Regions from separate parts of the Ectobacillus polymachus genome, predicted to be linked through region 2. Evidence: a T-box and tRNA genes for the amino acid it is inferred to sense, from the RefSeq annotation. Region 2 holds a T-box; the other holds one or more tRNA genes.
The links. The T-box of region 2 lies ahead of ileS (isoleucine--tRNA ligase). A T-box ahead of a tRNA ligase gene usually reads a tRNA of that ligase, here a tRNA-Ile.
Positions count from the first base shown of each region.

Region 1: it has a tRNA-Ile gene. The T-box ahead of ileS (isoleucine--tRNA ligase) is inferred to sense a tRNA for this amino acid. The anticodon was not compared.

Region 1 is NZ_JBLREB010000001.1:2,065,698-2,072,875, reverse strand. Features, by position in the region: tRNA gene ACM5BR_RS10650 (tRNA-Pro) at 6-79, shown strand; tRNA gene ACM5BR_RS10645 (tRNA-Ala) at 83-155, shown strand; tRNA gene ACM5BR_RS10640 (tRNA-Met) at 168-244, shown strand; tRNA gene ACM5BR_RS10635 (tRNA-Ile) at 253-329, shown strand; tRNA gene ACM5BR_RS10630 (tRNA-Ser) at 346-438, shown strand; tRNA gene ACM5BR_RS10625 (tRNA-Met) at 475-551, shown strand; tRNA gene ACM5BR_RS10620 (tRNA-Asp) at 555-630, shown strand; tRNA gene ACM5BR_RS10615 (tRNA-Phe) at 634-706, shown strand; tRNA gene ACM5BR_RS10610 (tRNA-Thr) at 726-798, shown strand; tRNA gene ACM5BR_RS10605 (tRNA-Lys) at 810-881, shown strand; tRNA gene ACM5BR_RS10600 (tRNA-Gly) at 888-961, shown strand; tRNA gene ACM5BR_RS10595 (tRNA-Ile) at 968-1,044, shown strand; tRNA gene ACM5BR_RS10590 (tRNA-Asn) at 1,069-1,143, shown strand; tRNA gene ACM5BR_RS10585 (tRNA-Ser) at 1,147-1,237, shown strand; tRNA gene ACM5BR_RS10580 (tRNA-Glu) at 1,239-1,310, shown strand; gene ACM5BR_RS10575 (L-lactate dehydrogenase) at 1,607-2,548, shown strand; gene glgB (1,4-alpha-glucan branching protein GlgB) at 2,960-4,888, shown strand; gene ACM5BR_RS10565 (glucose-1-phosphate adenylyltransferase) at 4,836-5,966, shown strand; gene ACM5BR_RS10560 (GlgC family sugar phosphate nucleotidyltransferase) at 5,993-7,012, shown strand; partial or broken gene glgA (glycogen synthase GlgA) at 7,009-7,178, shown strand, end outside.
Region 2 is NZ_JBLREB010000001.1:1,370,205-1,386,488, forward strand. Features, by position in the region: gene ileS (isoleucine--tRNA ligase) at 1-2,111, opposite strand, end outside; T-box leader at 2,161-2,374, opposite strand; gene ACM5BR_RS06960 (DivIVA domain-containing protein) at 2,425-2,928, opposite strand; gene ACM5BR_RS06965 (YlmH family RNA-binding protein) at 3,009-3,782, opposite strand; gene ACM5BR_RS06970 (YggT family protein) at 3,790-4,056, opposite strand; gene ACM5BR_RS06975 (cell division protein SepF) at 4,063-4,506, opposite strand; gene ACM5BR_RS06980 (YggS family pyridoxal phosphate-dependent enzyme) at 4,519-5,196, opposite strand; gene pgeF (peptidoglycan editing factor PgeF) at 5,193-6,005, opposite strand; gene ACM5BR_RS06990 (YlmC/YmxH family sporulation protein) at 6,123-6,401, opposite strand; gene sigG (RNA polymerase sporulation sigma factor SigG) at 6,607-7,383, opposite strand; gene sigE (RNA polymerase sporulation sigma factor SigE) at 7,457-8,176, opposite strand; gene spoIIGA (sigma-E processing peptidase SpoIIGA) at 8,201-9,103, opposite strand; gene ftsZ (cell division protein FtsZ) at 9,589-10,707, opposite strand; gene ftsA (cell division protein FtsA) at 10,747-12,024, opposite strand; partial or broken gene ACM5BR_RS07020 (DUF1290 domain-containing protein) at 12,140-12,328, opposite strand; gene ACM5BR_RS07025 (cell division protein FtsQ/DivIB) at 12,464-13,210, opposite strand; gene murB (UDP-N-acetylmuramate dehydrogenase) at 13,312-14,217, opposite strand; gene spoVE (stage V sporulation protein E) at 14,496-15,593, opposite strand; gene murD (UDP-N-acetylmuramoyl-L-alanine--D-glutamate ligase) at 15,704-16,284, opposite strand, start outside.

The DNA.
Region 1 (7,178 bases), 690 kb from region 2:
TATTACGGGAAGTAGCTCAGCTTGGTAGAGCACCTGGTTTGGGACCAGGTGGTCGCAGGTTCGAATCCTGTCTTCCCGATATGGGGCCTTAGCTCAGCTGGGAGAGCGCCTGCTTTGCACGCAGGAGGTCAGCGGTTCGATCCCGCTAGGCTCCACATATAGATGATGGCGGTGTAGCTCAGCTGGCTAGAGCGTACGGTTCATACCCGTGAGGTCGGGGGTTCGATCCCCTCCGCCGCTACCATATAATAAGGACCTTTAGCTCAGCTGGTTAGAGCAGACGGCTCATAACCGTCCGGTCGTAGGTTCGAGTCCTACAAGGTCCACCATTTACAACTTAAGTACGGAGGAATACCCAAGTCTGGCTGAAGGGATCGGTCTTGAAAACCGACAGGTGGCGAGAGCTGCGCGGGGGTTCGAATCCCTCTTCCTCCTCCATTTTATTTTTTAAAAATAAAATAATTTATCTATCGTCGCGGGGTGGAGCAGTCCGGTAGCTCGTCGGGCTCATAACCCGAAGGTCGCAGGTTCAAATCCTGTCCCCGCAACCAAATGGTCTCGTGGTGTAGCGGTTAACATGCCTGCCTGTCACGCAGGAGATCGCCGGTTCGATCCCGGTCGGGACCGCCATTTGGCTCGGTAGCTCAGTCGGTAGAGCAGAGGACTGAAAATCCTCGTGTCGGCGGTTCGATTCCGTCCCGAGCCACTTTACTAGATTAAGTGTTGCCGACTTAGCTCAATTGGTAGAGCAACTGAATCGTAATCAGTAGGTTGGGGGTTCAAGTCCTCTAGTCGGCATTTTTTATTTTGAGCCATTAGCTCAGTGGTAGAGCATCTGACTTTTAATCAGAGGGTCGAAGGTTCAAGTCCTTCATGGCTCACATTTTGCGGGTGTAGTTTAATGGTAGAACTTCAGCCTTCCAAGCTGATAGCGTGGGTTCGATTCCCATCACCCGCTCCAAATAATGGGCCTATAGCTCAGCTGGTTAGAGCGCACGCCTGATAAGCGTGAGGTCGATGGTTCGAGTCCATTTAGGCCCACCATGTAAAATAATCATACATTTTTATTCCGCAATAGCTCAGCGGTAGAGCAATCGGCTGTTAACCGATAGGTCGTAGGTTCGAATCCTACTTGCGGAGCCATATAGAGAAGTACCCAAGAGGCTCAAGGGGCTCCCCTGCTAAGGGAGTAGGTCGGGATACCGGCGCGAGGGTTCGAATCCCTTCTTCTCTGCCACGGCCCGTTGGTCAAGCGGTTAAGACACCGCCCTTTCACGGCGGTAACACGGGTTCGATTCCCGTACGGGTCATACTAAGAGTCAGTGATGAATATACTGGCTCTTTTTTCATGTCCTACGATGTATAAACGTTTCATTTATGTATAGATAGATCCCTCGTAATCTCTGTCTGTTTTCTTTCCTTTATTCCTCTTTCGCAGAAGTAGTATATTCACGCTACTTATGTGAATTAATTCACAAAATCATCACAAAAATGGAATGGAATAAAAATAATTTATGTTAAAATGAAAATGTTCAGAGGAAATTACACAGAATATAGAATGAATGGATTTATAAAGAAAATGTAGACAATAAAGGAGAGCTTAAACATGAAGCAGAAGATTAATCGTGTTGTTTTAGTCGGAACAGGTGCAGTTGGCTGTAGCTATGCATATTCAATGCTTAACCACGGTGTAGCAGAAGAACTTGTACTCGTTGACGTAAATGAAGCCAAAGCAGAAGGCGAAGCAATGGATTTAAATCATGGTATGCCATTTGCTCCAGCTCCAACGAAGATTTGGAAGGGAAGCTACGCAGATTGTAAAGATGCAGACCTTGTTGTTATTACTGCAGGACTTCCACAAAAACCAGGTGAAACTCGCTTAGACTTAGTAGAAAAAAATACGAAAATCTTTAAGCAAATTGTTCGTGGAATTATGGACAATGGTTTTGATGGAATATTCTTAATTGCTACTAATCCAGTTGATATTTTAACATATGTTACTTGGAAAGAATCAGGTTTACCGAAGGAACGCGTTATCGGTTCTGGTACTACACTTGATACAGCACGTTTACGTTATATGCTTAGCGATTATTTTGATGTTGATGCACGTAACGTCCATGCTTACATCATTGGTGAACATGGTGATACAGAACTTCCAGTATGGAGCCACGCTTCTGTTGGGGTTCAAAAATTAGCAAAAGTTTTACAAGATCAAAAATATAAACAAGAAGATTTAGATGCTATTTTTGTAAATGTTCGTGATGCTGCTTACCATATTATTGAGCGTAAAGGTGCAACATTCTATGGTATTGGTATGGCTCTCATGAGAATTACAAAGGCGATTTTAAATAATGAAAACTGTATTTTAACTGTTTCTGCATACTTAAACGGTGAATATGGACAAAGTGACATTTATGTAGGTGTTCCTGCTATCATCAACCGTAGCGGTGTTCGCGAAGTAATGGAACTTGAAATGGACGAAGCTGAACAAGCTAAATTCGATCATTCAGTAAAAGTATTAAAAGAAACAATGAGCCCAGTATTATAATTTATCTTATATATTTGTTCAACATATCTGCAAAAACCTCATCATAATTATATTATGATGAGGTTTTTTTGTTTCATTAATTAATGTTTACATATTATTTCTAATTTTTATACAATTTCTTTACATAACTATTTTACTATTAGTGTAGGTACTCTTTTATTTATACAATTACATCCTGTAAATTACTTTTATACTATAGATTTTTCTAACATAATGAAATCAAATTATGAAATGCTTTCACACGGATTTTATAGCAGAAATTACATAGTTATTGTCTATAATGTGAATTATATCTAAATTTTCTTTTTACAGTAATGTTTTTCTTTCTAACAAAAGGAATTATAGAGTTTTTAGTAGAATAATATTAAAGTATTTGAAATATTATGTACCGGCGAGGTGAAAGCTGTGGTTTTGACTCAACTTACGGACTATGATTTACATCTGTTTCATGAGGGTAGCCTTTTTCAAAGTTATCACCTGTTTGGTGCCCATCGTGCGGTTGAAAATGATATAGAAGGTGTGCGATTTTCTGTTTGGGCCCCTCATGCAGCAGCGGTAAGTGTAGTAGGGGATTTTAACAATTGGATAGGCAATGAACATCAAATGACAAAAATTACAGATCAAGGTATATGGTCATTGTTCATTCCTGGGCTTAAGGAAAATGAGATTTATAAGTATGAGATTCAAACTTCATACGGTAAAACGTTATTAAAATCGGATCCCTATGCGTTTTTTTCAGAGTTACGCCCCCATACTGCTTCTATTGTTTATGATATAGGGGAGTATAAATGGAATGATCAGAAATGGTTCCGAAATAAAAAACGTAAATCGATTTATGAAGAACCATTCGCTGTGTATGAGATGCATATTGGTACTTGGAAAAAAAAGGATGAAGGTTCCTTGTATTCATACAGGGAGATGGCTGACATTCTAATTCCTTATGTAATCGATCATCATTTTACACATATTGAAATCATGCCGCTAGTTGAACATCCTTATGACCGTTCTTGGGGGTATCAGGGTACAGGATATTATTCTCCTACAAGTAGATATGGTACACCTTATGATCTTATGTATTTTATCGATCAATGCCATCAGCATGGACTAGGGGTTATTTTAGACTGGGTGCCAGGGCATTATTGTAAAGATGCTCATGGTCTGTACATGTTTGATGGGGAACCTACGTATGAATACTACGATTATAATGTACAAGAAAATCCTGTTTGGGGAACTGCTAACTTCGATTTAGGAAAGCCGGAGGTTCAAAGTTTCCTTATATCGAATGCACTATTCTGGTTTGAATATTATCACATAGACGGTTTTCGTGTAGACGCTGTTGCAAACATGTTATATTGGAACGCAAATGGACAATTTAGTCGAAATGAAAATGCAGTGAAATTTTTACAAAAATTGAATGAAGCTGTATTTGCCGTTCATCCAGAGGCTTTAATGATTGCAGAAGATTCTACTGATTGGCCGCTTGTAACAGCTCCAACCTATGATGGGGGACTAGGGTTTAATTATAAATGGAATATGGGATGGATGAATGACATCCTAAAATATATGGAATGTGAACCTCAATATCGAAAGCATATGCATGATAAAGTAACATTTTCACAGCTATATGCTTACTCTGAAAATTTTATCTTACCGTTATCACATGACGAAGTTGTACATGGAAAAAAATCCCTCCTTAATAAAATGCCAGGAGATTATTGGCGAAAGTTTGCGCAATTACGACTCCTATATGGATATTTCATCTCACATCCGGGTAAAAAACTATTGTTCATGGGTGGAGAATTTGGACAGTTTGATGAGTGGAAGGATCTTGAGGATTTAGATTGGATGCTTCAAGATTTTGAAATGCATAGGCTTATGCAAGAATATTTTAAAGAATTAATGGGTATTTATAAACGCTCTAAACCACTTTGGGAACTGGATCATAAGCAGGAAGGGTTCCGATGGATTGATGCAGATAATTGTGAGCAAAGTATTTTTTCATTTATTCGTTACGGCAAGAAAGACAATGAATCGTTAGTTATTATCTGCAATTTTAGTGAATACGTATACCACGATTATAAAGTAGGTGTACCGTTAGACGGATCCTATAATGAAATATTAAATAGTGATGATATTCGGTTTGGTGGCTCCGGTCAAGTGAATAAAAAACGCTTGAAAGCGATCAAAAAAGAGATTCATAATCAACCAGCTTGTGTAGAAATGACGATACCGCCTTTTGGTATTTCGATTTTGCGACCAGTGAAAACAAGGAAGGGGAATATGAGGGATGGCAATAAAGAAGAAATGCGTAGCAATGTTACTAGCAGGGGGAAAAGGTAGTCGTTTAAGTTCTTTAACAAAGAATTTAGCTAAACCAGCTGTCCCATTTGGCGGAAAGTATCGGATTATCGATTTTACATTAAGTAATTGTACAAATTCAGGCATTGAAACGGTTGGCGTCTTAACACAATATCAGCCGCTTGTACTTCACTCTTATATTGGAATCGGAAGCGCTTGGGATTTAGACCGTAGTAACGGAGGGGTAACAGTTTTGCCTCCGTATTCAGAATCTTCTGGCGTGAAGTGGTATAAAGGAACCGCAAGTGCCATTTTCCAAAACTTAAATTATTTGAAACAATACGATCCTGAGTATGTTCTGATTTTATCAGGCGATCATATATACAAAATGAATTATTCTAAAATGCTAGACTATCATATGGAAAAAGATGCGGACGTTTCGATTTCCGTTATTACTGTTCCATGGGAGGAAGCAAGTCGCTTTGGTATTATGAATACAAATGAAAATATGGAGATTACAGAATTCGAAGAAAAGCCTCCATTTCCTAAAAGTAATTTAGCATCAATGGGAATATATATCTTTAAATGGTCTGTACTGAAGGAGTTTTTAGAAATGGATGCGCGTAATCCTGAATCTAGTAATGATTTTGGGAAAGATGTTATTCCATTATTATTAGAAGAAAATAAGAAAGTTGTAGCGTATCCGTTCCAAGGCTATTGGAAGGATGTCGGTACAGTGAAAAGTCTTTGGGAAGCAAATATGGATTTGCTTAGCGAAGATTCAACCTTAAATATGTATGATAGAGATTGGCGTATCTATTCAGTAAATCCAAATCAACCTCCTCAATATATTGCTCCAACAGCAACAATTGAAGAATCTTTATTAAATGAAGGCTGTGTAGTCGAAGGAGAAGTAAAGCATTCCGTTTTATTCCAAGGCGTATCAGTAGGCGAAGGAACGGTTATTACGGATTCTGTTATTATGCCGGATGCGGTAATTGGAAAAAATGTAACGATTGATCGAGCGATCGTTGCACCGGGAATGGTAATCGAAGATAATGCTACTGTTCGCCCACTTAAGAATATGGAAGATATTATATTAGTAGCAGAGGAAGAATAAATCTTAGAGGGAAATGAGGAGGATTTATGTTAGGAATAATTAATGCAACAAACGAATTCAATTCATTAAAGAAGTTAACACAACATCGTTCGTTAGCAGCACTTCCTTTCGGAGGACGTTATCGTTTAATCGATTTTATGTTATCTAATATGGTGAATTCAGGGATTCATAGTGTAGCTATCTTTACTGGACATGAAAATCGCTCGATTATGGACCACCTTGGTTCAGGAAAACAATGGGATTTGGATCGAAAAAGAGACGGATTATTTGTATTTACCCCAAACTGTCCATGTGAAAAAATTGAATGTGGTTCGTTTCATCACCTTGATCGTAATATTGATTATCTTCTTAGAAGTAAACAGAAATATGTGGTTATTACAGCAGCTCATATCGTAACTTCTATTAACTTTAGACCAATCTTGTTACGTCATATTGAGATGCGTTCAGATATTACAGAGGTATACTACAAAGGACGCTCGCTTCAAACCTATATTCTGAGTAAAGATTTGTTGCTTACTTTAATCAAAGGATATAAAGATAAAGGTAATATAGGTATAAACGATATTGTCCGAGAAAATCCGACTTCTCTGCGTATACATCCGTACGAAGCACAACAATATGTTGCCATTATTGACTCCATTGAAAGTTATTATGAGAAAAGCCTTGCTATTTTACAACCAACTGTATGGAAGCAGCTTTTTCATAATGATGCGCCTATCTTTACAAAAGTAAAAGACGAACCTCCTACACGATATAGTAAGGGAGCAAAAGTAAGCAATAGCATGATTGCAAACGGCAGCATTATAGAAGGTACGATAGAAAATAGTATCTTATTCCGTTCTGTTAAAATTGGAAAAGGATCCATTATTCGAAATAGCATCATTATGCAAAAAACGGAAATAGGTGATAATTGCATTCTTGATGGGGTTATTTTGGATAAAGATGTGAAGATTGTAGATGGAACGGTATTAACAGGTGCGAAACAAGGATTGTCGCCATTTGTGGTTGAAAAAGGAACCGAACAAGGAGCTCTGATGAATTTGTGAATATATTATTTGCTGTATCTGAGTGCGTGCCCTTTATTAAATCTGGCGGCTTAGCAGATGTAGCGGGTGCACTTCCGAAGGAATTAAAAAAGCTAAACAATGAAGTTCGAGTCATACTACCTAATTATAGTCTTATTCCTTGGCATCTAAGAAAAAATGCTGTGCT
Region 2 (16,284 bases):
TGGAAAATCGTTGCAAATTCATAGTTTTCATAGGCTTCCTTCGTTCCGTTAATTAGCACATTTAACTTTGCGAGCATGTAGCAGTCTACTTCACGTAATTGCTCTGTAGGTACTTCATTTGCTACCGGATCAAAGTCAAACAAATTACCTAATAGGAAACGGAATGTGTTTCTAATTTTACGATAAACCTCGGCCACTTGTTTTAAAATATCATCGGAGATACGAACATCTGCTTGATAATCAACGGAAGCTACCCAAAGTCGAAGAATATCCGCACCTAGTTGATCCATGATTTTTTTAGGAGCTACAATATTACCAACTGATTTACTCATCTTGCGTCCTTCACCATCTAAAACAAACCCATGGCTTAACACGCCTTTATACGGTGCCTTGCCTGTAACAGCTACTGCTGTAGATAAAGAAGAGTTAAACCAACCACGATATTGATCAGATCCTTCTAAATACAAATCAGCCGGGCGTTGTAAGTCCTCACGTTCTAATAACACAGCTTGATGCGATGAACCAGAATCAAACCAAACGTCCATAATATCCGTTTCCTTCTTGAAGATGCCATTTGGACTTAATGGATGAGTGAAGCCTTCTGGAAGTAAGTCTTTCGCTTCACGTTCAAACCATACGTTTGACCCGTTCTCGCGGAATAATTTTGAAACATGTTGAATCGTTTCATCCGTAATAATTGGATCTCCATTTTCAGCATAAAAAACAGGAATTGGAACACCCCATGCACGTTGACGAGAAATACACCAGTCGCCGCGATCACGGACCATGTTAAATAGTCGTGTTTCTCCCCATGTTGGTACCCACTTTGTTTCTTGAACTGCTTGCAATAAATCCTCACGGAACGCCGCAATAGAAGCAAACCACTGTGCCGTAGCACGGAAAATAATTGGTTTTTTTGTTCTCCAGTCATGTGGATAGGAGTGGGTAAAGAATTGCAGTTTCAACAATGCACCGACTTCTTCTAACTTTTCCGTAATGACTTTGTTTGCTTTGTCGTAGAATAATCCTTCAAATCCTGGTGCTTCCGCTGTTAAATACCCTTTATCATCAACTGGGCATAAGACATCTAATCCATATTTTTGTCCTACAATAAAGTCATCTTCTCCGTGTCCAGGTGCTGTATGAACGCATCCTGTACCAGCATCAGTTGTTACATGTTCTCCTACCATAACAAGTGAATCTCGATCATAGAATGGATGTTTTGCAACAACGTATTCGAGGTCACTACCCTTTACCGTTTTTGTAATTTCCGTTTCTTCCCATGCAAGAGTTTTCGTTACTTCTTCTAAGAGTGCAGATGCAACAATATATTTCGCATCGTTCACCTTTACAACACTATATTCTAAATCAGGATGTACCGAAATCCCTAGGTTAGCAGGAATAGTCCATGGGGTTGTCGTCCAAATAATAAATTGTTCATCCCCATTTAAGACACCTTTTCCATCTTTCACATGAAATGCAACATAGATAGACGGTGATTTTTTATCTTTGTATTCGATTTCTGCTTCAGCTAATGCTGATTCGCTTGTAGGGGACCAATATACCGGCTTTAGTCCTTTGTAAATATATCCTTTTTTCGCCATTTCCCCAAATACAAGAATTTGCTGAGCTTCATATTCAGGTTTAAGTGTGATATATGGATTATACCAATCCCCGCGCACACCTAGACGCATAAATTGTTCTCGTTGACGATCGACTTGCTCATACGCATATTCTGCACAAAGCTTACGAAATTCTGCAACTGTCATTTCCTTGCGCTTTACTCCTTTATTCGTAAGCGCTTGTTCAATTGGTAGACCGTGTGTATCCCATCCAGGTACGTAAGGAGCAGAGTACCCGTTCATGGATTTATATCGAACAATAAAGTCCTTTAACACCTTATTTAACGCATGACCCATGTGGATATCGCCATTTGCATAAGGAGGTCCATCATGCAATACGAATAGTGGTCTACCTTTCGTATGCTCCTGCACCTTTTTATACATATCCATTTCAGTCCACTGCTTTTGAATAGCAGGCTCACGCTTTGGCAAGTTGCCACGCATAGGAAAATCAGTTTTTGGCATTAACAGTGTATCTTTGTACTCCATTTTTAGTCCTCCTTTATTTTGACAAAAACAAAAAGACCCACTCATCCCAAAAAGGGACGAGAAGGTCTCCCGCGGTACCACCCTTGTAGATCACGAAAGCAATCCACTCAAAATTCGTAACGTGAACAAAACGCCATTACCTACTAAAGATTCAGTATGGAACTCCAGGGTGATATTCCTTCTTTTCAAATATTTCGAGCTTCCACTAACCTCGATTCGCTGTATAAAGAAAAAGAAGTACTCGTCCCTATCCTTGTTTTTATCGAAAGTATTTTGTTATAGAATTATATGTAATTCCGAGGGAAACGTCAAGTTACATTGAATCTCCTTGCTTAACTAAACCAGATTCTTGTTCTAATTCCATCAGGTTATCCCAATCATCATTATTTAACATATCCAGCTGTGCTTCAAGAAGCATACGGAATCTTGTCCGAAATACCTTTGATTGTTTCTTCAACTCATCAATATCAAACGTAACTTTGCGAGCTTTTACTAACGCTTCATTAATGATACGATCTGCATTTTTTTCAGATTCACGAATAATCAATTTCGCTTCTTTTTGAGCATTTCTCTTCACATCTTCAGCAGCTTCTTGCGCAATGACAATTGATTTATTTAAAGTATCTTCAATACTAGAAAAATGTCCAAGCTTCTGCTGCAATTCTTCAACATGTTCTTCTAACTTTTTCTTCTCACGAATCACAAGCTCATAATCTTTAATTACTTGATCAAGAAACTCATTTACTTGATCTTCATCATATCCGCGAAAACCACGGCTAAATTCCTTATTATGAATATCCAATGGTGTTAAGGGCACAAACGCCACCTCCACGTAGTTATATAGAATTGCACTCTAAATCTTCGACAAACTTAGGACTTTTCCTTCCTAAATATGTATTAATTTCGTAAACCAAAGATAATTCTCCACTTATCTCGTTTCGATTTCCCTTCAATTCCAATTAATTTACTTCTACCATAGCCTCTTGCAGAAATAACGTCGCCTTCCCGGCATTCAAAGGATGGTTGCTGGGTAACTTTCCAATTTACTTTGACAGATCCGCTTTTTATAAGCAGTTGTAATTTTTGACGTGATACGTGAAACATTTCTGCAGCAAGTACATCTAGTCGCAGCGTTGATACTGTGCCCGACTTCTCCGCCCATGCATCTTTGACCAAAATCAAATCACTTGGAAAAATAGAAGATACAGAAACACTTGCTTTGCCAATCATTTGCAAATTACTTTGGATATAAGAGGCAACTTCTTCGGCCACAACGATGTGAATTTGATTATCCTGTAATAAGATGTCTCCAAATTTTTCACGTTTTAATCCTAGTGACATAAGAGTTCCTAACACCTGTCTATGCTCAATCGTATAATATTTAGATGCATATGTAATCGAGAGAATATGTAAAGAAAAATCATCTTCTTCAGGTGTTAGATAGGAAGGACAAATAATGGCACGTTTTCGTTCCACATCGCTCGCGCCGCCATAGAAGTTTACAGCAACCTCCGAATCATTACCAACCACACTACGAATAATGTTCTGTTCCCTCGGATCGAGAAAGTCTGTCAATTTTGAATTATGATAGAATTCAGCCGCTTCCTTCCATTCCAGTACTTTATCAACAAATATAGCTTCTTCTGGACGGAAGTGTTCGTAAATACTCATCTTACCATCAACCAAAAATCATATATAAAATTTTTGCTAAACCAGATTGGGCAAAACGAAGTACGATAAGAGCTACGATAGGAGAAATGTCAATCATTCCAATTGCTGGTATAATGCGACGAAACGGCTCTAAAAACGGTTCACAAATTCGAGCAAGGAAAACACCAATGGCAGATTCTCTCGCACTTGGTAACCAAGATAGTAAAATATAAACAATTATTGCATAATAATAAACATCAAAGAGGGTAAGCAATATACTAGGTATGATGTTCATGAAGGTTTACCACCTCTTTATACTTGAATTTTCTTCTTCTAATAATTCTGATATAGCCCCAACGATATCAACATTTTCAGGTGTACAAATAAATGTTTTGACCCCGAGCTTTTGGATATCCCCACCAATTGCATAAACCGTACCACTTAAAAAATCAACAATACGTAATGCTTGATCGCTCGGCACTCGTTGCAAATTAATAACTACAGCCCTGCGATTTTTCAGTTGATCAGCAATAGCTTGTGCTTCTGAATACGTACGTGGCTCAAGTAATACAACTTTAGAAGAACCTTTTGCTTTCTCAATACTTACAACATTTGGCTTTTGACCATGCTTTTGTAAAGGTAGTTCCTCATCCACTGGTTGATCTCTCTCCATTTCCAACTGTCTATGCTCTTCTAATTCCTCATTCGTGTCAAAGAAAAAATCCTTTACCTTTGACCAACTCATGTGTTCCCCTCCTTAATGATCTTCTGCAACTAAAATCGTTCCTAGTCGAATAAATGTTGCCCCCTCTTCTATCGCTATTGTGTAGTCATTAGACATACCCATTGATAGTTCTGTACAAGGAGCATAAGGTAGGTGCAACGAATGTATTTCAGATTGAATATTCTTTAACGTCTGGAAGCATGTACGAATTTCTTCCTCATTACTTGTATAAGGAGCCATTGTCATAAGTCCGACAACATTAATTTTATCATATGCTTCTAATTCTTTCACAAACTGAATAGCTTCTTCTGGACTAAGTCCATGCTTAGACTCTTCCTTTGAAGTTTTCACCTGCAAGAAGCATCGAATGGTTTTCTCGGCTCTTTTTTGAATTTCCTTTGCTAAAGACATGCGATCTAACGCATGTAAATAATCAATTTTATTAATGATTTCTTTCACTTTTCTCGTTTGAAGTGATCCGATGTAATGCCAAATGGCTTCATCACCAAATACTTCCTGTTTATGTGAAAAACCTTCCGGGCGATTCTCTGCTATATGCTTTAAGCCCGCACGAAGAACTTCCTTTGTTTTTTCATCTCCTACCGTTTTTGTTACAGCAACTATAGTAATTTCACTAGGTAAGCGATTTGCTTTTTTGCATGCAACTTCTATTTCTTTTTCTACAAGTGCTAAATGATTTTGTACTGTCAACGGTTGTAACCCTCCTTAAAGCCGATAAAGCTCATCATACGTCCAGTTTTTCCGCCATCACGTCTGTGCGAGAAAAAAAGCTCCTGATCACAGCTCGTACAAAAAGAGGTAACGACAATGTTTTGATTGGGTATACCTGCTTGAAGTACCAATTTACGATTGACTTCTTTTAAATCAAGAGAGTACTGTCCATCTGAAACTACTTTATATGGAGCAGGATCCAACATGATTCTTTGAACGGCATCCAATACCCGGTCATCTACTACATAGCAGCAGCCTCCAATAGAAGGTCCAATTGCGACATGTATATTTGCAATGGGAACATGCTCCTCTTCCACCCATTTGCGAATCATTTCAAGCGCAATTCCTTTTGTTGTACCCTTCCAGCCGGCATGTGCTAATCCTATAAGATGGTGGGACGGAGCATAAAAGTATAACGGCACACAATCGGCATAACAGGATGTTAACAACATATTTTCTTCTGTTGTATAAATTCCATCTGTTCCAGGAATGCCGTCATCATACCTAAATACTCCTTTCCCTTTATCCTCATGTCCTACTCTTTCCACTTTATTATCATGAACTTGCAAGGAACAAACCCATGATTGTAAAGGGGCATGTAGTTTTTGAGCAAGTAAACGGCGGTTTTCCAGAACAATTTCTGAACGATCCTGTACATGCAATCCTACATTTAATGAATGATAGGGATGCTCTCCAATGCCGCCTTCTCTTGTGGAGAAACCTGCTAGTACTCCGTTCCAATCTGAAATGTACAAGATACCGTCTTTATTTTGAAATGGTTCATACATCATACAACGGCTCCTTATTTTTCATCATAAAAAAAGTATGGTGTTTGTTGTCTATTTTACCATACTTTTATTTTTTCATAATGACAATATAAAATAAAGTAGAATTTGCAATATTTTTTAGGAAAATGTCGTAGGCTGCTCAGAATTTGTCGGCATCTCGCTTACTTGTACACGAACGAGAATTACATCTTCTCCAATTTTCACGATTTGGCGCCAAGGAATCAAAATTTCATCTTCTTTTCGTAATAATCCAAGCACTCTACCTTGTTTGCCAATGATAATAGCTTGAATTTTACCAGTAATAACGTCAATATCGATGTCTCCAATGTTTCCGAGTTTTTTTCCATCAAACACATTTACAACATCCTTTGATTGAAAATCTGAAATTCGAATCATTAGCATCCTCTCCTTTGTAATCAGTATATGATACGAGTTTGTGCTGTATGTGAATACTGAAAAAAAGGAGAAAAGAATAAAACCGTCAAACAGTAAATTACTGTGACGGTCATGTATAAGTATTAAATATACAAAATTGCTTTAAAACTTATCTGGTAGGTGATGTAAACAAGTAGAATTCTTTCTACATCACCTTGTACCAATCTCATTGAATCGATTTATTCATTTGTTTAATTGCTGATTTTTCGAGACGAGATACTTGTGCCTGAGAGATACCGATTTCTTCAGCTACCTCCATTTGCGTTTTTCCTTGAAAAAATCGTTTTCGAATAATCATTTTTTCGCGTTCATTCAATCGTTTCATACCTTCTTTTAACGCAAGTTCCTCTAGCCACTGTTCATCCTTTTGTTTGTCATCACTTAGCTGATCCATAACAAAAATTGGATCGCCTCCATCGTTGTAAATAGGCTCAAACAACGAGACAGGATCTTGAATGGCATCTAAGGCAAATACCACTTCTTCATGGGTTACTCCGAGAACCTGCGCAATATCCATCGCAGTAGGCTCCTTTGAATGCTGTGCGATAAGCCTCTCTCTTACTTGTAATGCCTTATAAGCAATATCACGTAAGGAGCGAGAAACGCGTATGGGATTGTTATCTCGTAAATATCTTCTTATCTCCCCGATAATCATCGGTACAGCATATGTGGAAAATTTTACGTTTTGACCTAAGTCAAAATTATCAATGGATTTCATAAGGCCAATACAGCCAACTTGAAACAAATCGTCAACAAATTCTCCCCTGTTGTTAAATCGTTGGATGACGCTGAGGACAAGACGTAAATTTCCATTAACGAGTTTTTCTCGTGCGGTTGTATCTCCCGATTGCATGCTTTGGAATAGTCTCCGCATTTCATCGTTTTTCAGTACTGGAAGTTTAGATGTATCTACGCCACAAATTTCTACCTTGTTTCGTGTCAATGTATTCCCTCCTACTGGGAGTTGCTGTACAGAGTAAAGTATCTCCTTTGGAGGGATTTTTATTCGGACGAGCCTATACCATTTTATTAAATTCTTTACGCAACCGTTTGATAATTCTTTTTTCCAACCGTGAGATGTATGATTGCGAAATACCTAACATGTCCGCTACATCCTTTTGCGTTTTTTCTTCACTGCCGTCTAAACCAAAGCGCAGCTCCATAATTTGTTTTTCCCGCTCATTAAGCTGATGAAGTGCCTTTATTAACAAGTGACGGTTAACATTGGCCTCTAAATCTTTTGTTATAATATCATCATCTGTTCCAAGAACGTCTGATAGCAATAGTTCATTGCCATCCCAATCGATATTTAGCGGTTCATCAAATGATACCTCTGAACGATTCTTATTATTCCGCCTTAGATGCATTAAAATCTCATTCTCAATACAACGTGAGGCGTACGTGGCAAGCTTTATTTTTTTCTCTGGATTAAATGTGTTGACCGCTTTAATAAGACCAATCGTACCGATGCTGATTAAATCTTCAATATTAATCCCTGTATTTTCAAATTTTCTTGCTATGTAAACGACGAGTCGTAAATTTCGTTCAATAAGAAGAGCGCGTGCTACCTCATCACCACTTGGAAGCTTTTGCAACAGTACTTCTTCTTCTTCCTTTGTTAAAGGAGGAGGGAGCGCTTCACTTCCACCAATATAGAAGATTTCATCGGTCTTAATTCCAAGCTTCTGTAATACTTTATACAGTAGATACGTCATTCTTAGCTTTATTTTCCCCATACTTTTTCCTCCTACCTTTTCTTGTTATGCAGTGGTTGATAACAACATTTTCGGATGAAGAATGCATGTATACTCATTATCAGATGATAACTTCGTATGATTGATGCCAACATAAACATTTCGAACTGAAAGAATTTCTCCATCTTTGTAAACTCTTATCGTATCTGGTTTCACAGCCAATAAAAACTGATGGCTCTGGCCAATTCCCCGATACGGAATAATTCGAATGCGCTTCATCCAATCTATTTGTTCTTCTTTTTCGTGTAGGAGTCTTGTAGGTTGTTTAGATTGCTCTAGCAACCATTGTGGAATCAGCTGTTTTATCGTGTCTGCCTCCACAATCATTACTGGCGTTTTTGTTATGGGATCATACAACTGATTACCATTATCAATTAGCCCGTTAAGTTTCAACTCTAATCCATTCACAATGAGTTCTACCTCTACAATTTGCTCATACCGTATACGAGTAATTTCGATATCACCAATTCTTTTTTTAGAAAAATAATAGATAATCGGAAAACCAATTATTACGAACAGCCAGCTAATTGGATCACCAAAGGAACTAGGTTGTGTCAAGGCCATTCCTCGTAAAATAGGACTATCCATTAGAAAGAAATGAAGGCCAATAAGTCCACCACCTACCATAAAGGTTACAAAGTAAAACATACATACTGTTGCAATGAAGGTCCGAATACGAGTAAAACCAAATGCAGCATATACAATGAGAAAGGAAAAAAGAAGTTTAACGATTGGATGTGCAAAATCTACCGATATAAGTGTAATGATGACGAGGATAGATCCGATGAATGCTCCGCAAAGAAGTCTCCATTTTCTTATTTTCTTCTTCAATATAATAGCGGTTAGTAACAAAAGGAGGTAATCAATACAAAGATTGAGCAGCCATACAACATCCGCATAAACAACCAAATACTCACCTCTTCATTCATGTTAAATAAAGTGAAACTTCCCACAAGTAAAGGGTTCTCCATTCCCACTAATGGTAAGCCTGATCAATCTAGATTTTACAGATATCTACCGACTTAACCTTCCTGTGTTTCACTCAAGTATGAAAAAACAAGGCTATACTGCCCATACATAACGGATGAAATTAGTATAAAGTACAACTGCTGCGAATGTCTGTCAATTTCTGTTGGAGTTTTCCTTGTTATTTTGCTAATTCTAGCCATTTCCTGTCACGTTCCTAAACAAAAGTCCAACAAAAAAAAGCTGACAAATGTCAGCTTTTTTTGTTTCCATTTATCCCGCTTTAACGGGCAGTAAGACCCCCACTTCAAGTCTTAGAAAAATCGAAAAAGAATAAGTGGGGGTCATAACTGCCCGTAAAAGTCCGTATTGGGCGGGCTAACCCTCGGTGGGGGATGAGAAAAACCCCCACCGAGGGAAGTTTCACTTTATCGTCTACGACGATTACGTAAGAAAGCAGGGATATCAATATCGTCTACTTGAGCGTTACGCTCTACAGGTTCTTCTTGGCTCACTTCTCTTGCTGCCTTTACCGGTGGTGCTGTCGCTGAAGTTACAGGTCTTGCACTTGGTTTTGGTAATGGCATTGCAAGATTATCATCAAATCCAGTTGCAATTACTGTTACGATAATTTCATCCTTTAAGTTCTCATTAATAACAGATCCGAAAATCATATTTACTTCTGGATCTGATGCAGACGCTACAATATCAGCAGCTTCTTGTACTTCATACAAGCTTAAGTTCGTTCCACCAGTTATATTCATAAGCACACCCTGTGCGCCATCAATAGATGTTTCTAGTAATGGACTGGAGATGGCACGTTTTGCAGCCTCAGCTGCACGAGATTCTCCTGTTCCAATTCCGATTCCCATTAGAGCAGAACCTTTATTGGACATAATAGTTTTAACATCTGCGAAATCTAGATTAATAAGTCCTGGCACAGCAATCAAATCAGATATACCTTGCACCCCTTGACGCAATACATTATCTGCTTCACGGAATGCTTCCAACATAGGTGTATTTTTATCTACAATTTCTAATAAGCGGTCATTTGGAATAACGATGAGTGTATCTACATTTTCTTTTAAAGCAGAAATACCAGATTGAGCTTGTGTTGCACGTTTACGGCCTTCAAATGTGAATGGACGTGTTACAACACCAACAGTTAAAGCACCTGATTCTTTCGCAACTTGAGCAATAACAGGAGCAGCGCCTGTACCTGTTCCGCCCCCCATACCAGCGGTAACAAAAACCATATCTGCCCCGCGTAAAGCTTCTTGTATTTGTTCCTTGCTCTCTTCAGCAGCTTTTTTCCCAACTTCCGGATTGGCACCTGCTCCTAGACCACGGGTTAACTTGCCTCCGATTTGCATTTTTGTTTCTGCTTTTGATAGATTAAGAGCCTGGGCATCTGTATTAACAGAAATAAAATCTACTCCTTGGACACCATGCTCAATCATCCGGTTTACTGCATTGTTTCCTCCGCCACCTACACCGATAACTCTTATGTTTGCTAATTGATCTTGAGTAGTATCAAATTCTAACATATCAAAATCCCCCTAGAACCTCATTTTTCTTATATGCATCTAATCCCATAAGTAGCGGATAACCTTTTTCATTTTATTAATCATCCGGTCCTCATCACGTGGTTTGGACTTTACCGTTGACTGCGAAACAGGAACAGGGGTATGGCGTTCAAAATTATCTGGATGTTCCTGACCACCTTTGCCTTTCAGCTTCCCTTTTTGATACGCATTACGAATGAGTCCTACACCAATCGTATATTGCGGTTCGCGAACACCAATATAATCTGGAATGGCAATGCGAACATTTGCATGTAAAACTTCTTGTGCCAATTCTAACACACCTGGCATAGAGGCTACACCACCAGTTAATACGAATCCACTCGATAAATTCTTCACACCAAATTTATGTAGTTCTTGTTGTACAAATAAAAATATTTCTTCTAATCTAGCTTCAATTACATCCGCAAGTTCAGCTTGTGTACACTGAATCTTTTGATCCGTCCCCATAACAGGAACAGAAAATACTTCTTCTTCAGAAGCTGTTTCTGCAAATGCATGTCCATACTTTATTTTCATTTTTTCAGCATTCTCAGTGGATGTTTTAAAACAATAGGCAATGTCTTTTGTAATATGCTCTCCACCAATTGGAATCACATTCGTTACTTGCAAAATCCCTTCTCTAAAAACAGAAATGGTTGTACAGCCCCCACCGATATCAAGTAGAGCAATCCCCATATTTTTTTCATCTGTTGAAAGAGCTAGAGTAGCGGCAGCTAACGGTTGTAATGATATGTCGACAATTTCAAGTCCTGCTCGTTCGACGCAACGAAGCAAATTATGTAGTAAAGTTTTAGCCCCTGTGACAAGTGTGCCTTCCATTTCTAGACGAACACCTATCATACCGCGTGGATCATTGATTTCACTTAGGCCATCTACGATAAACTGCCGAGGTATTACGTCAATGATTTCTCGCTCTGGTACAATGGAAACAACTTGTGCAGCATCAATCACACGTAATACATCTTCATTTTCAATTTCACGATTTTCATTCGACACTGCGACTACACCGTGACATGAATGGAGCTGTACTTGATTTGAGCCGATTCCTACAACAACGCGGTCAATATGAATTCCAACCATTCGTTCTGCTTGCTCAATCGCTTTTTTAATCGATTGTACAGTCTCATCTATGTCAACAATAGAGCCTTTTTTTAATCCATTAGATTTCGCAGTACCTACACCAATAATATTAAGTGTTTCATTTACCATTTCGCCAATGATAACTTTAACATGGGATGTACCGATGTCAAGACTAACATACATTTCATTGCTGTTCATACCCTGGCACCTCCTTCTTCATTTCTATCACTAATAGAGTTCTACCTGAACAACAATCGTTGCTTGTATATATAAGAAAAATATTCAACGTTATCATACGTATCCCTTTTTTTGCAAGGATATTTTTCTTATTTTTGTTCGAAAGTATCCGTTTTGCCAAAAATAACTGCCTTATGACCGTAATATTTTGGAACAATTTAACTCTACAAGTGAAAATCATTACTAAATATTAGTCTACACCAAGATGTACTCCTAGAAAAGCGAAACTTACAGTAAAGATTATATTAAAAAAAGAAACCGAAACGATAAGGTGAAACATCCCTTTCATGTTGGAAGCAATCTTATCATACTAGTTTTTAGATGGACGCATATCTCCTTCGCAATCGTTTAGGGCACACATAAGGGTACAAAGCGAAGCGTAAGAAAAGCGGTACATTTCCTAGTTAATATGTTCAATGTATGCTCCTACTTCTAAGTGAATCAGTACTTTATCACCTGGTTTTAACTGTTTAATAATGAGCGGATATGTACTCATTTTTTGCGCAAAATCTTGAATCGTTACACTTACTACATAGCCTTGTCCCATAAATAATGTAATATGATCCTTAATTACGTCGTCTGGTGTAAAATGAATTTCAGAGATAGATCGAACTATACTTGAATCTAATTTGGCGAGCTCGTTCGATAATTGTTGTACAGTATTATCGTCTTTAAAATCTATAAATATAGGTGCCGCCACAGGAAGAGTATTTCCTTTCAATGCTCCTATGGATTTACCGTTTTCTAATATAGGATACAGCGTATTATCTTTTTTTAAATAACCTGTCGTTTTATATTCTTCAATCGATATATGTATCTTGTTTGGAAATACTTTTTTCACAACTGCTTTTTTTATTTCGTTTTGCTTCATTAATTTCTCTGCTGCTTGATTTGCGTTGATACGAAAGTAGCTCATATCATAAGTAACACCTGATAAGGCCATGACTTCATCTTTATTTAAGTAATGATTTCCATCTACAGAAATATCGGCAATTTTACTAATAGGTGAGCGAAAGTATATACCAAATAGAACGAGCAAAAATAAAATAGAAAGATAGAGTATAAGTCGTCGGTTCGTTTTTTTTCTCTTTTGCTTTTTGAGCTTTGGAACACGGTCCTCTAGCTGTATAACCTTTTTATCCATAATCGTCCTCCACGCGCGCGCATTGATAACATAAAGAACGGCATGATTTAGCATGCCGCTCTAATCTCTCTTCATTATAGCATAAATTGGAAATTCAAAAACTATCATCTACCAATGATTTCGACTTCCGTATGCATCTCTACACCAAATTTCTCTCGAATCGTCTTTTTTACAAATTCTATTAACTGTAAAACATCTGTAGCCGTTGCATTTCCTGTATTTACAATAAAGTTACCATGCATTGGAGAAATTTGTGCGCCCCCAATTTGGAATCCCTTTAAACCAGCATTTTCTATCAAGTTTCCTGCATAGTTTGGTAGAGGATTTCGGAAAATACTACCTGCACAAGGAAAGTTCCATGGCTGCGTTTCTTTTCGATAGTCTTTATTTTTTTGCATAGTAGCAACTACATGCTCACGATTTCCATTAGATAGATCCAATTCCGCTTCCAATACAAATCCAGGTCTTACTTTTTGCAGAATAGAAGTTCGATATGAAAACATAAGCTCTTCATTTGTCAGCCATTCCACTGTACCATCTGAAAATATTACATGGGCCCTTGATACAATTTGTGACATATCAGATTTATGAGCACCAGCATTCATATATATGGCACCTCCGACACTTCCCGGAATACCGGATGCAAACTCAAGACCTGATAGCCCTTGTCTGCTCATAAAAGTAGCAAGCTTCACTAATGGATATCCTGCGCCAACACGAACTTTCATATCCTGCAGTTCAAAGTGATCGAGTCCTTCCCCAAACTTTAAAACTACTCCTTCTATACCTTTATCAGACACGAGCAAATTGGATCCGCGACCAATTACCGTACACTTTGCTCCATGTTGTTTTACCAACTTTATCGTTTCTTCAACGCTTTCTATCTTATTAGGTATTATCATTATGTCAGCGGGTCCACCAATTTTCATAGTTGTGTGTCTTGCAAGTGGCTCATTTACAAGTACAGCTCCGACATCTGATTGATTAAGTTCTTTCACTAATTGTTGCATGTTTATCTCCCCCATAAAAATCCTCCATACTATTATCGTATGCAAGATATTCACCTAACGTTATTTGCATATGCATGTCGTTTCTATTTTTTATATTATGCTCTTTATATGTAACAGGAGTACTAAAATAGAACATATCTATTCTTTCCTTTAAATTCATCATTGAAAAGGAATGGCTCGGAATTAAGATACTCGGTTTCGCCGGCTCTGTCAACTATCAAATCATGCAAAATTATTTCCTTATCCATAGAAAAACCCTGTCTTTATCAACAGGGATTTTAAAAACGTGCATGGCGACTAATATTTAACAAGACACCAACTGCCATTAGCATTAATGTTAAACTAGATCCTCCGTAGCTTATAAACGGCAATGTAATGCCTGTAACAGGAATAAGCCCGGTTACCACTCCAATATTAATCATAACTTGAATTGCAATCATAGATACGATTCCTACAGCTAAAAAGGTTCCATATAAATCAGGTGCTCCTAATGCTACTCGTACACCTCTCCATAATAACAGGCAAAATAGCAATAATATAAATGATCCTCCGATAAAACCGAGTTCTTCAGATATAATTGCGAAAATAAAATCTGTTTGCGGCTCAGGTAAATAGTAAAATTTTTGTCTGCTCTGTCCAAGGCCAAGACCGAACAATCCACCAGGTCCAATCGCAAAAAGCGACTGAATAATTTGAAACCCGCTTCCGAGTGGATCTGACCATGGATCTAAATAAGAGGTAATTCGTCTCATTCGGTATGGTGCTGACAAAACAAGTCCAGCAAAACCAGCTACTCCTAATAGTCCTAACATAACGAAGTGCATAATTCGCGCACCTGCGATAAAGATCATGATAATACAAGTACCTACCATAACCGTACCCGTACCCAAATCCGGTTGCAGCATGATCATTCCAAAAGCTAGAAACACAAGTCCTAGAGAGGGAACTAACCCCCGGGTGAAGGACGTAATCGTTTTCTGACGCTCAGAAAGGAATTTGGATAAAAATATAATCATAGCAAATTTCATAAATTCAGAAGGCTGAATCGAAAATGCTCCAATCCCAATCCAGCTTCGCGCTCCTCCACGTTCCATTCCAATACCTGGAATAAGCACAACGATAAGTAGAATGAAACACAGAAGTAAAATCACTTTCGAATATTTTCGCCATATCCAATAGTCAATATTCATAATACTAAACATTGCAATAATTCCTATACCTGCAAACAATAGCTGTCTCTTTGCAAAAAAGAAAGGATCGTCAAACTTGTAGGATGCCCATATGCTGCTAGCACTGTAAACCATAATCATACCAACTATTAGAAGCAACAACGTAACTGCAACAAGAATAAAATCAGGAGCCTTTTTTGCCTGCAATACGAACCACCTCTTTGATGTAAGTATCTTCTACAGTAGAATTACTTACCAATAATGCGAGGCTTTTGTGCTGTAACTGCTATATATGTGTGCAATTCAATCATCTCGCTTTATACTAGCTTATGCACAGCTTGTATGAATATGTCTCCTCTTTGTTCAAAAGTTTTAAATTGGTCCCAGCTAGCGCATGCTGGAGAAAGAAGAATCACGTCTCCTTCTTCTGAAAGAGCATAAGCTTCTTGTACTGCCACTTCTAGATTTTCAACACGTTTTATGATCTTCATTTTTGCTTCCTGTGCCGTTTTAATGAGTTTTGGTGCTGTTTGACCAAATGTGAGTAACGCCTTTACATTTCGAAAATAAGGTAATAAAGCATCAAAATCATTACCACGGTCAAGTCCACCAGCAAGTAAAATAACAGGTTTTTCAAAGGCCGAAATCGCCTTTTGTGTCGCTAAAATATTGGTAGCTTTTGAATCGTTATAAAATTTACGATTATGTATTGTCGTTATATATTGAAGCCGATGCTTCACTCCTGTAAATGTTTGCAGTACATGGACAATCGCTTCATTCTTAACGCCGACAAGCTTTGCAACACTCATGGCAGCTAAAATATTTTCTACATTGTGCTTACCAGGAAGAGCAATATCTGATAGCGAAATCACTCTTTCATTGCGGAAATATAGTGCAT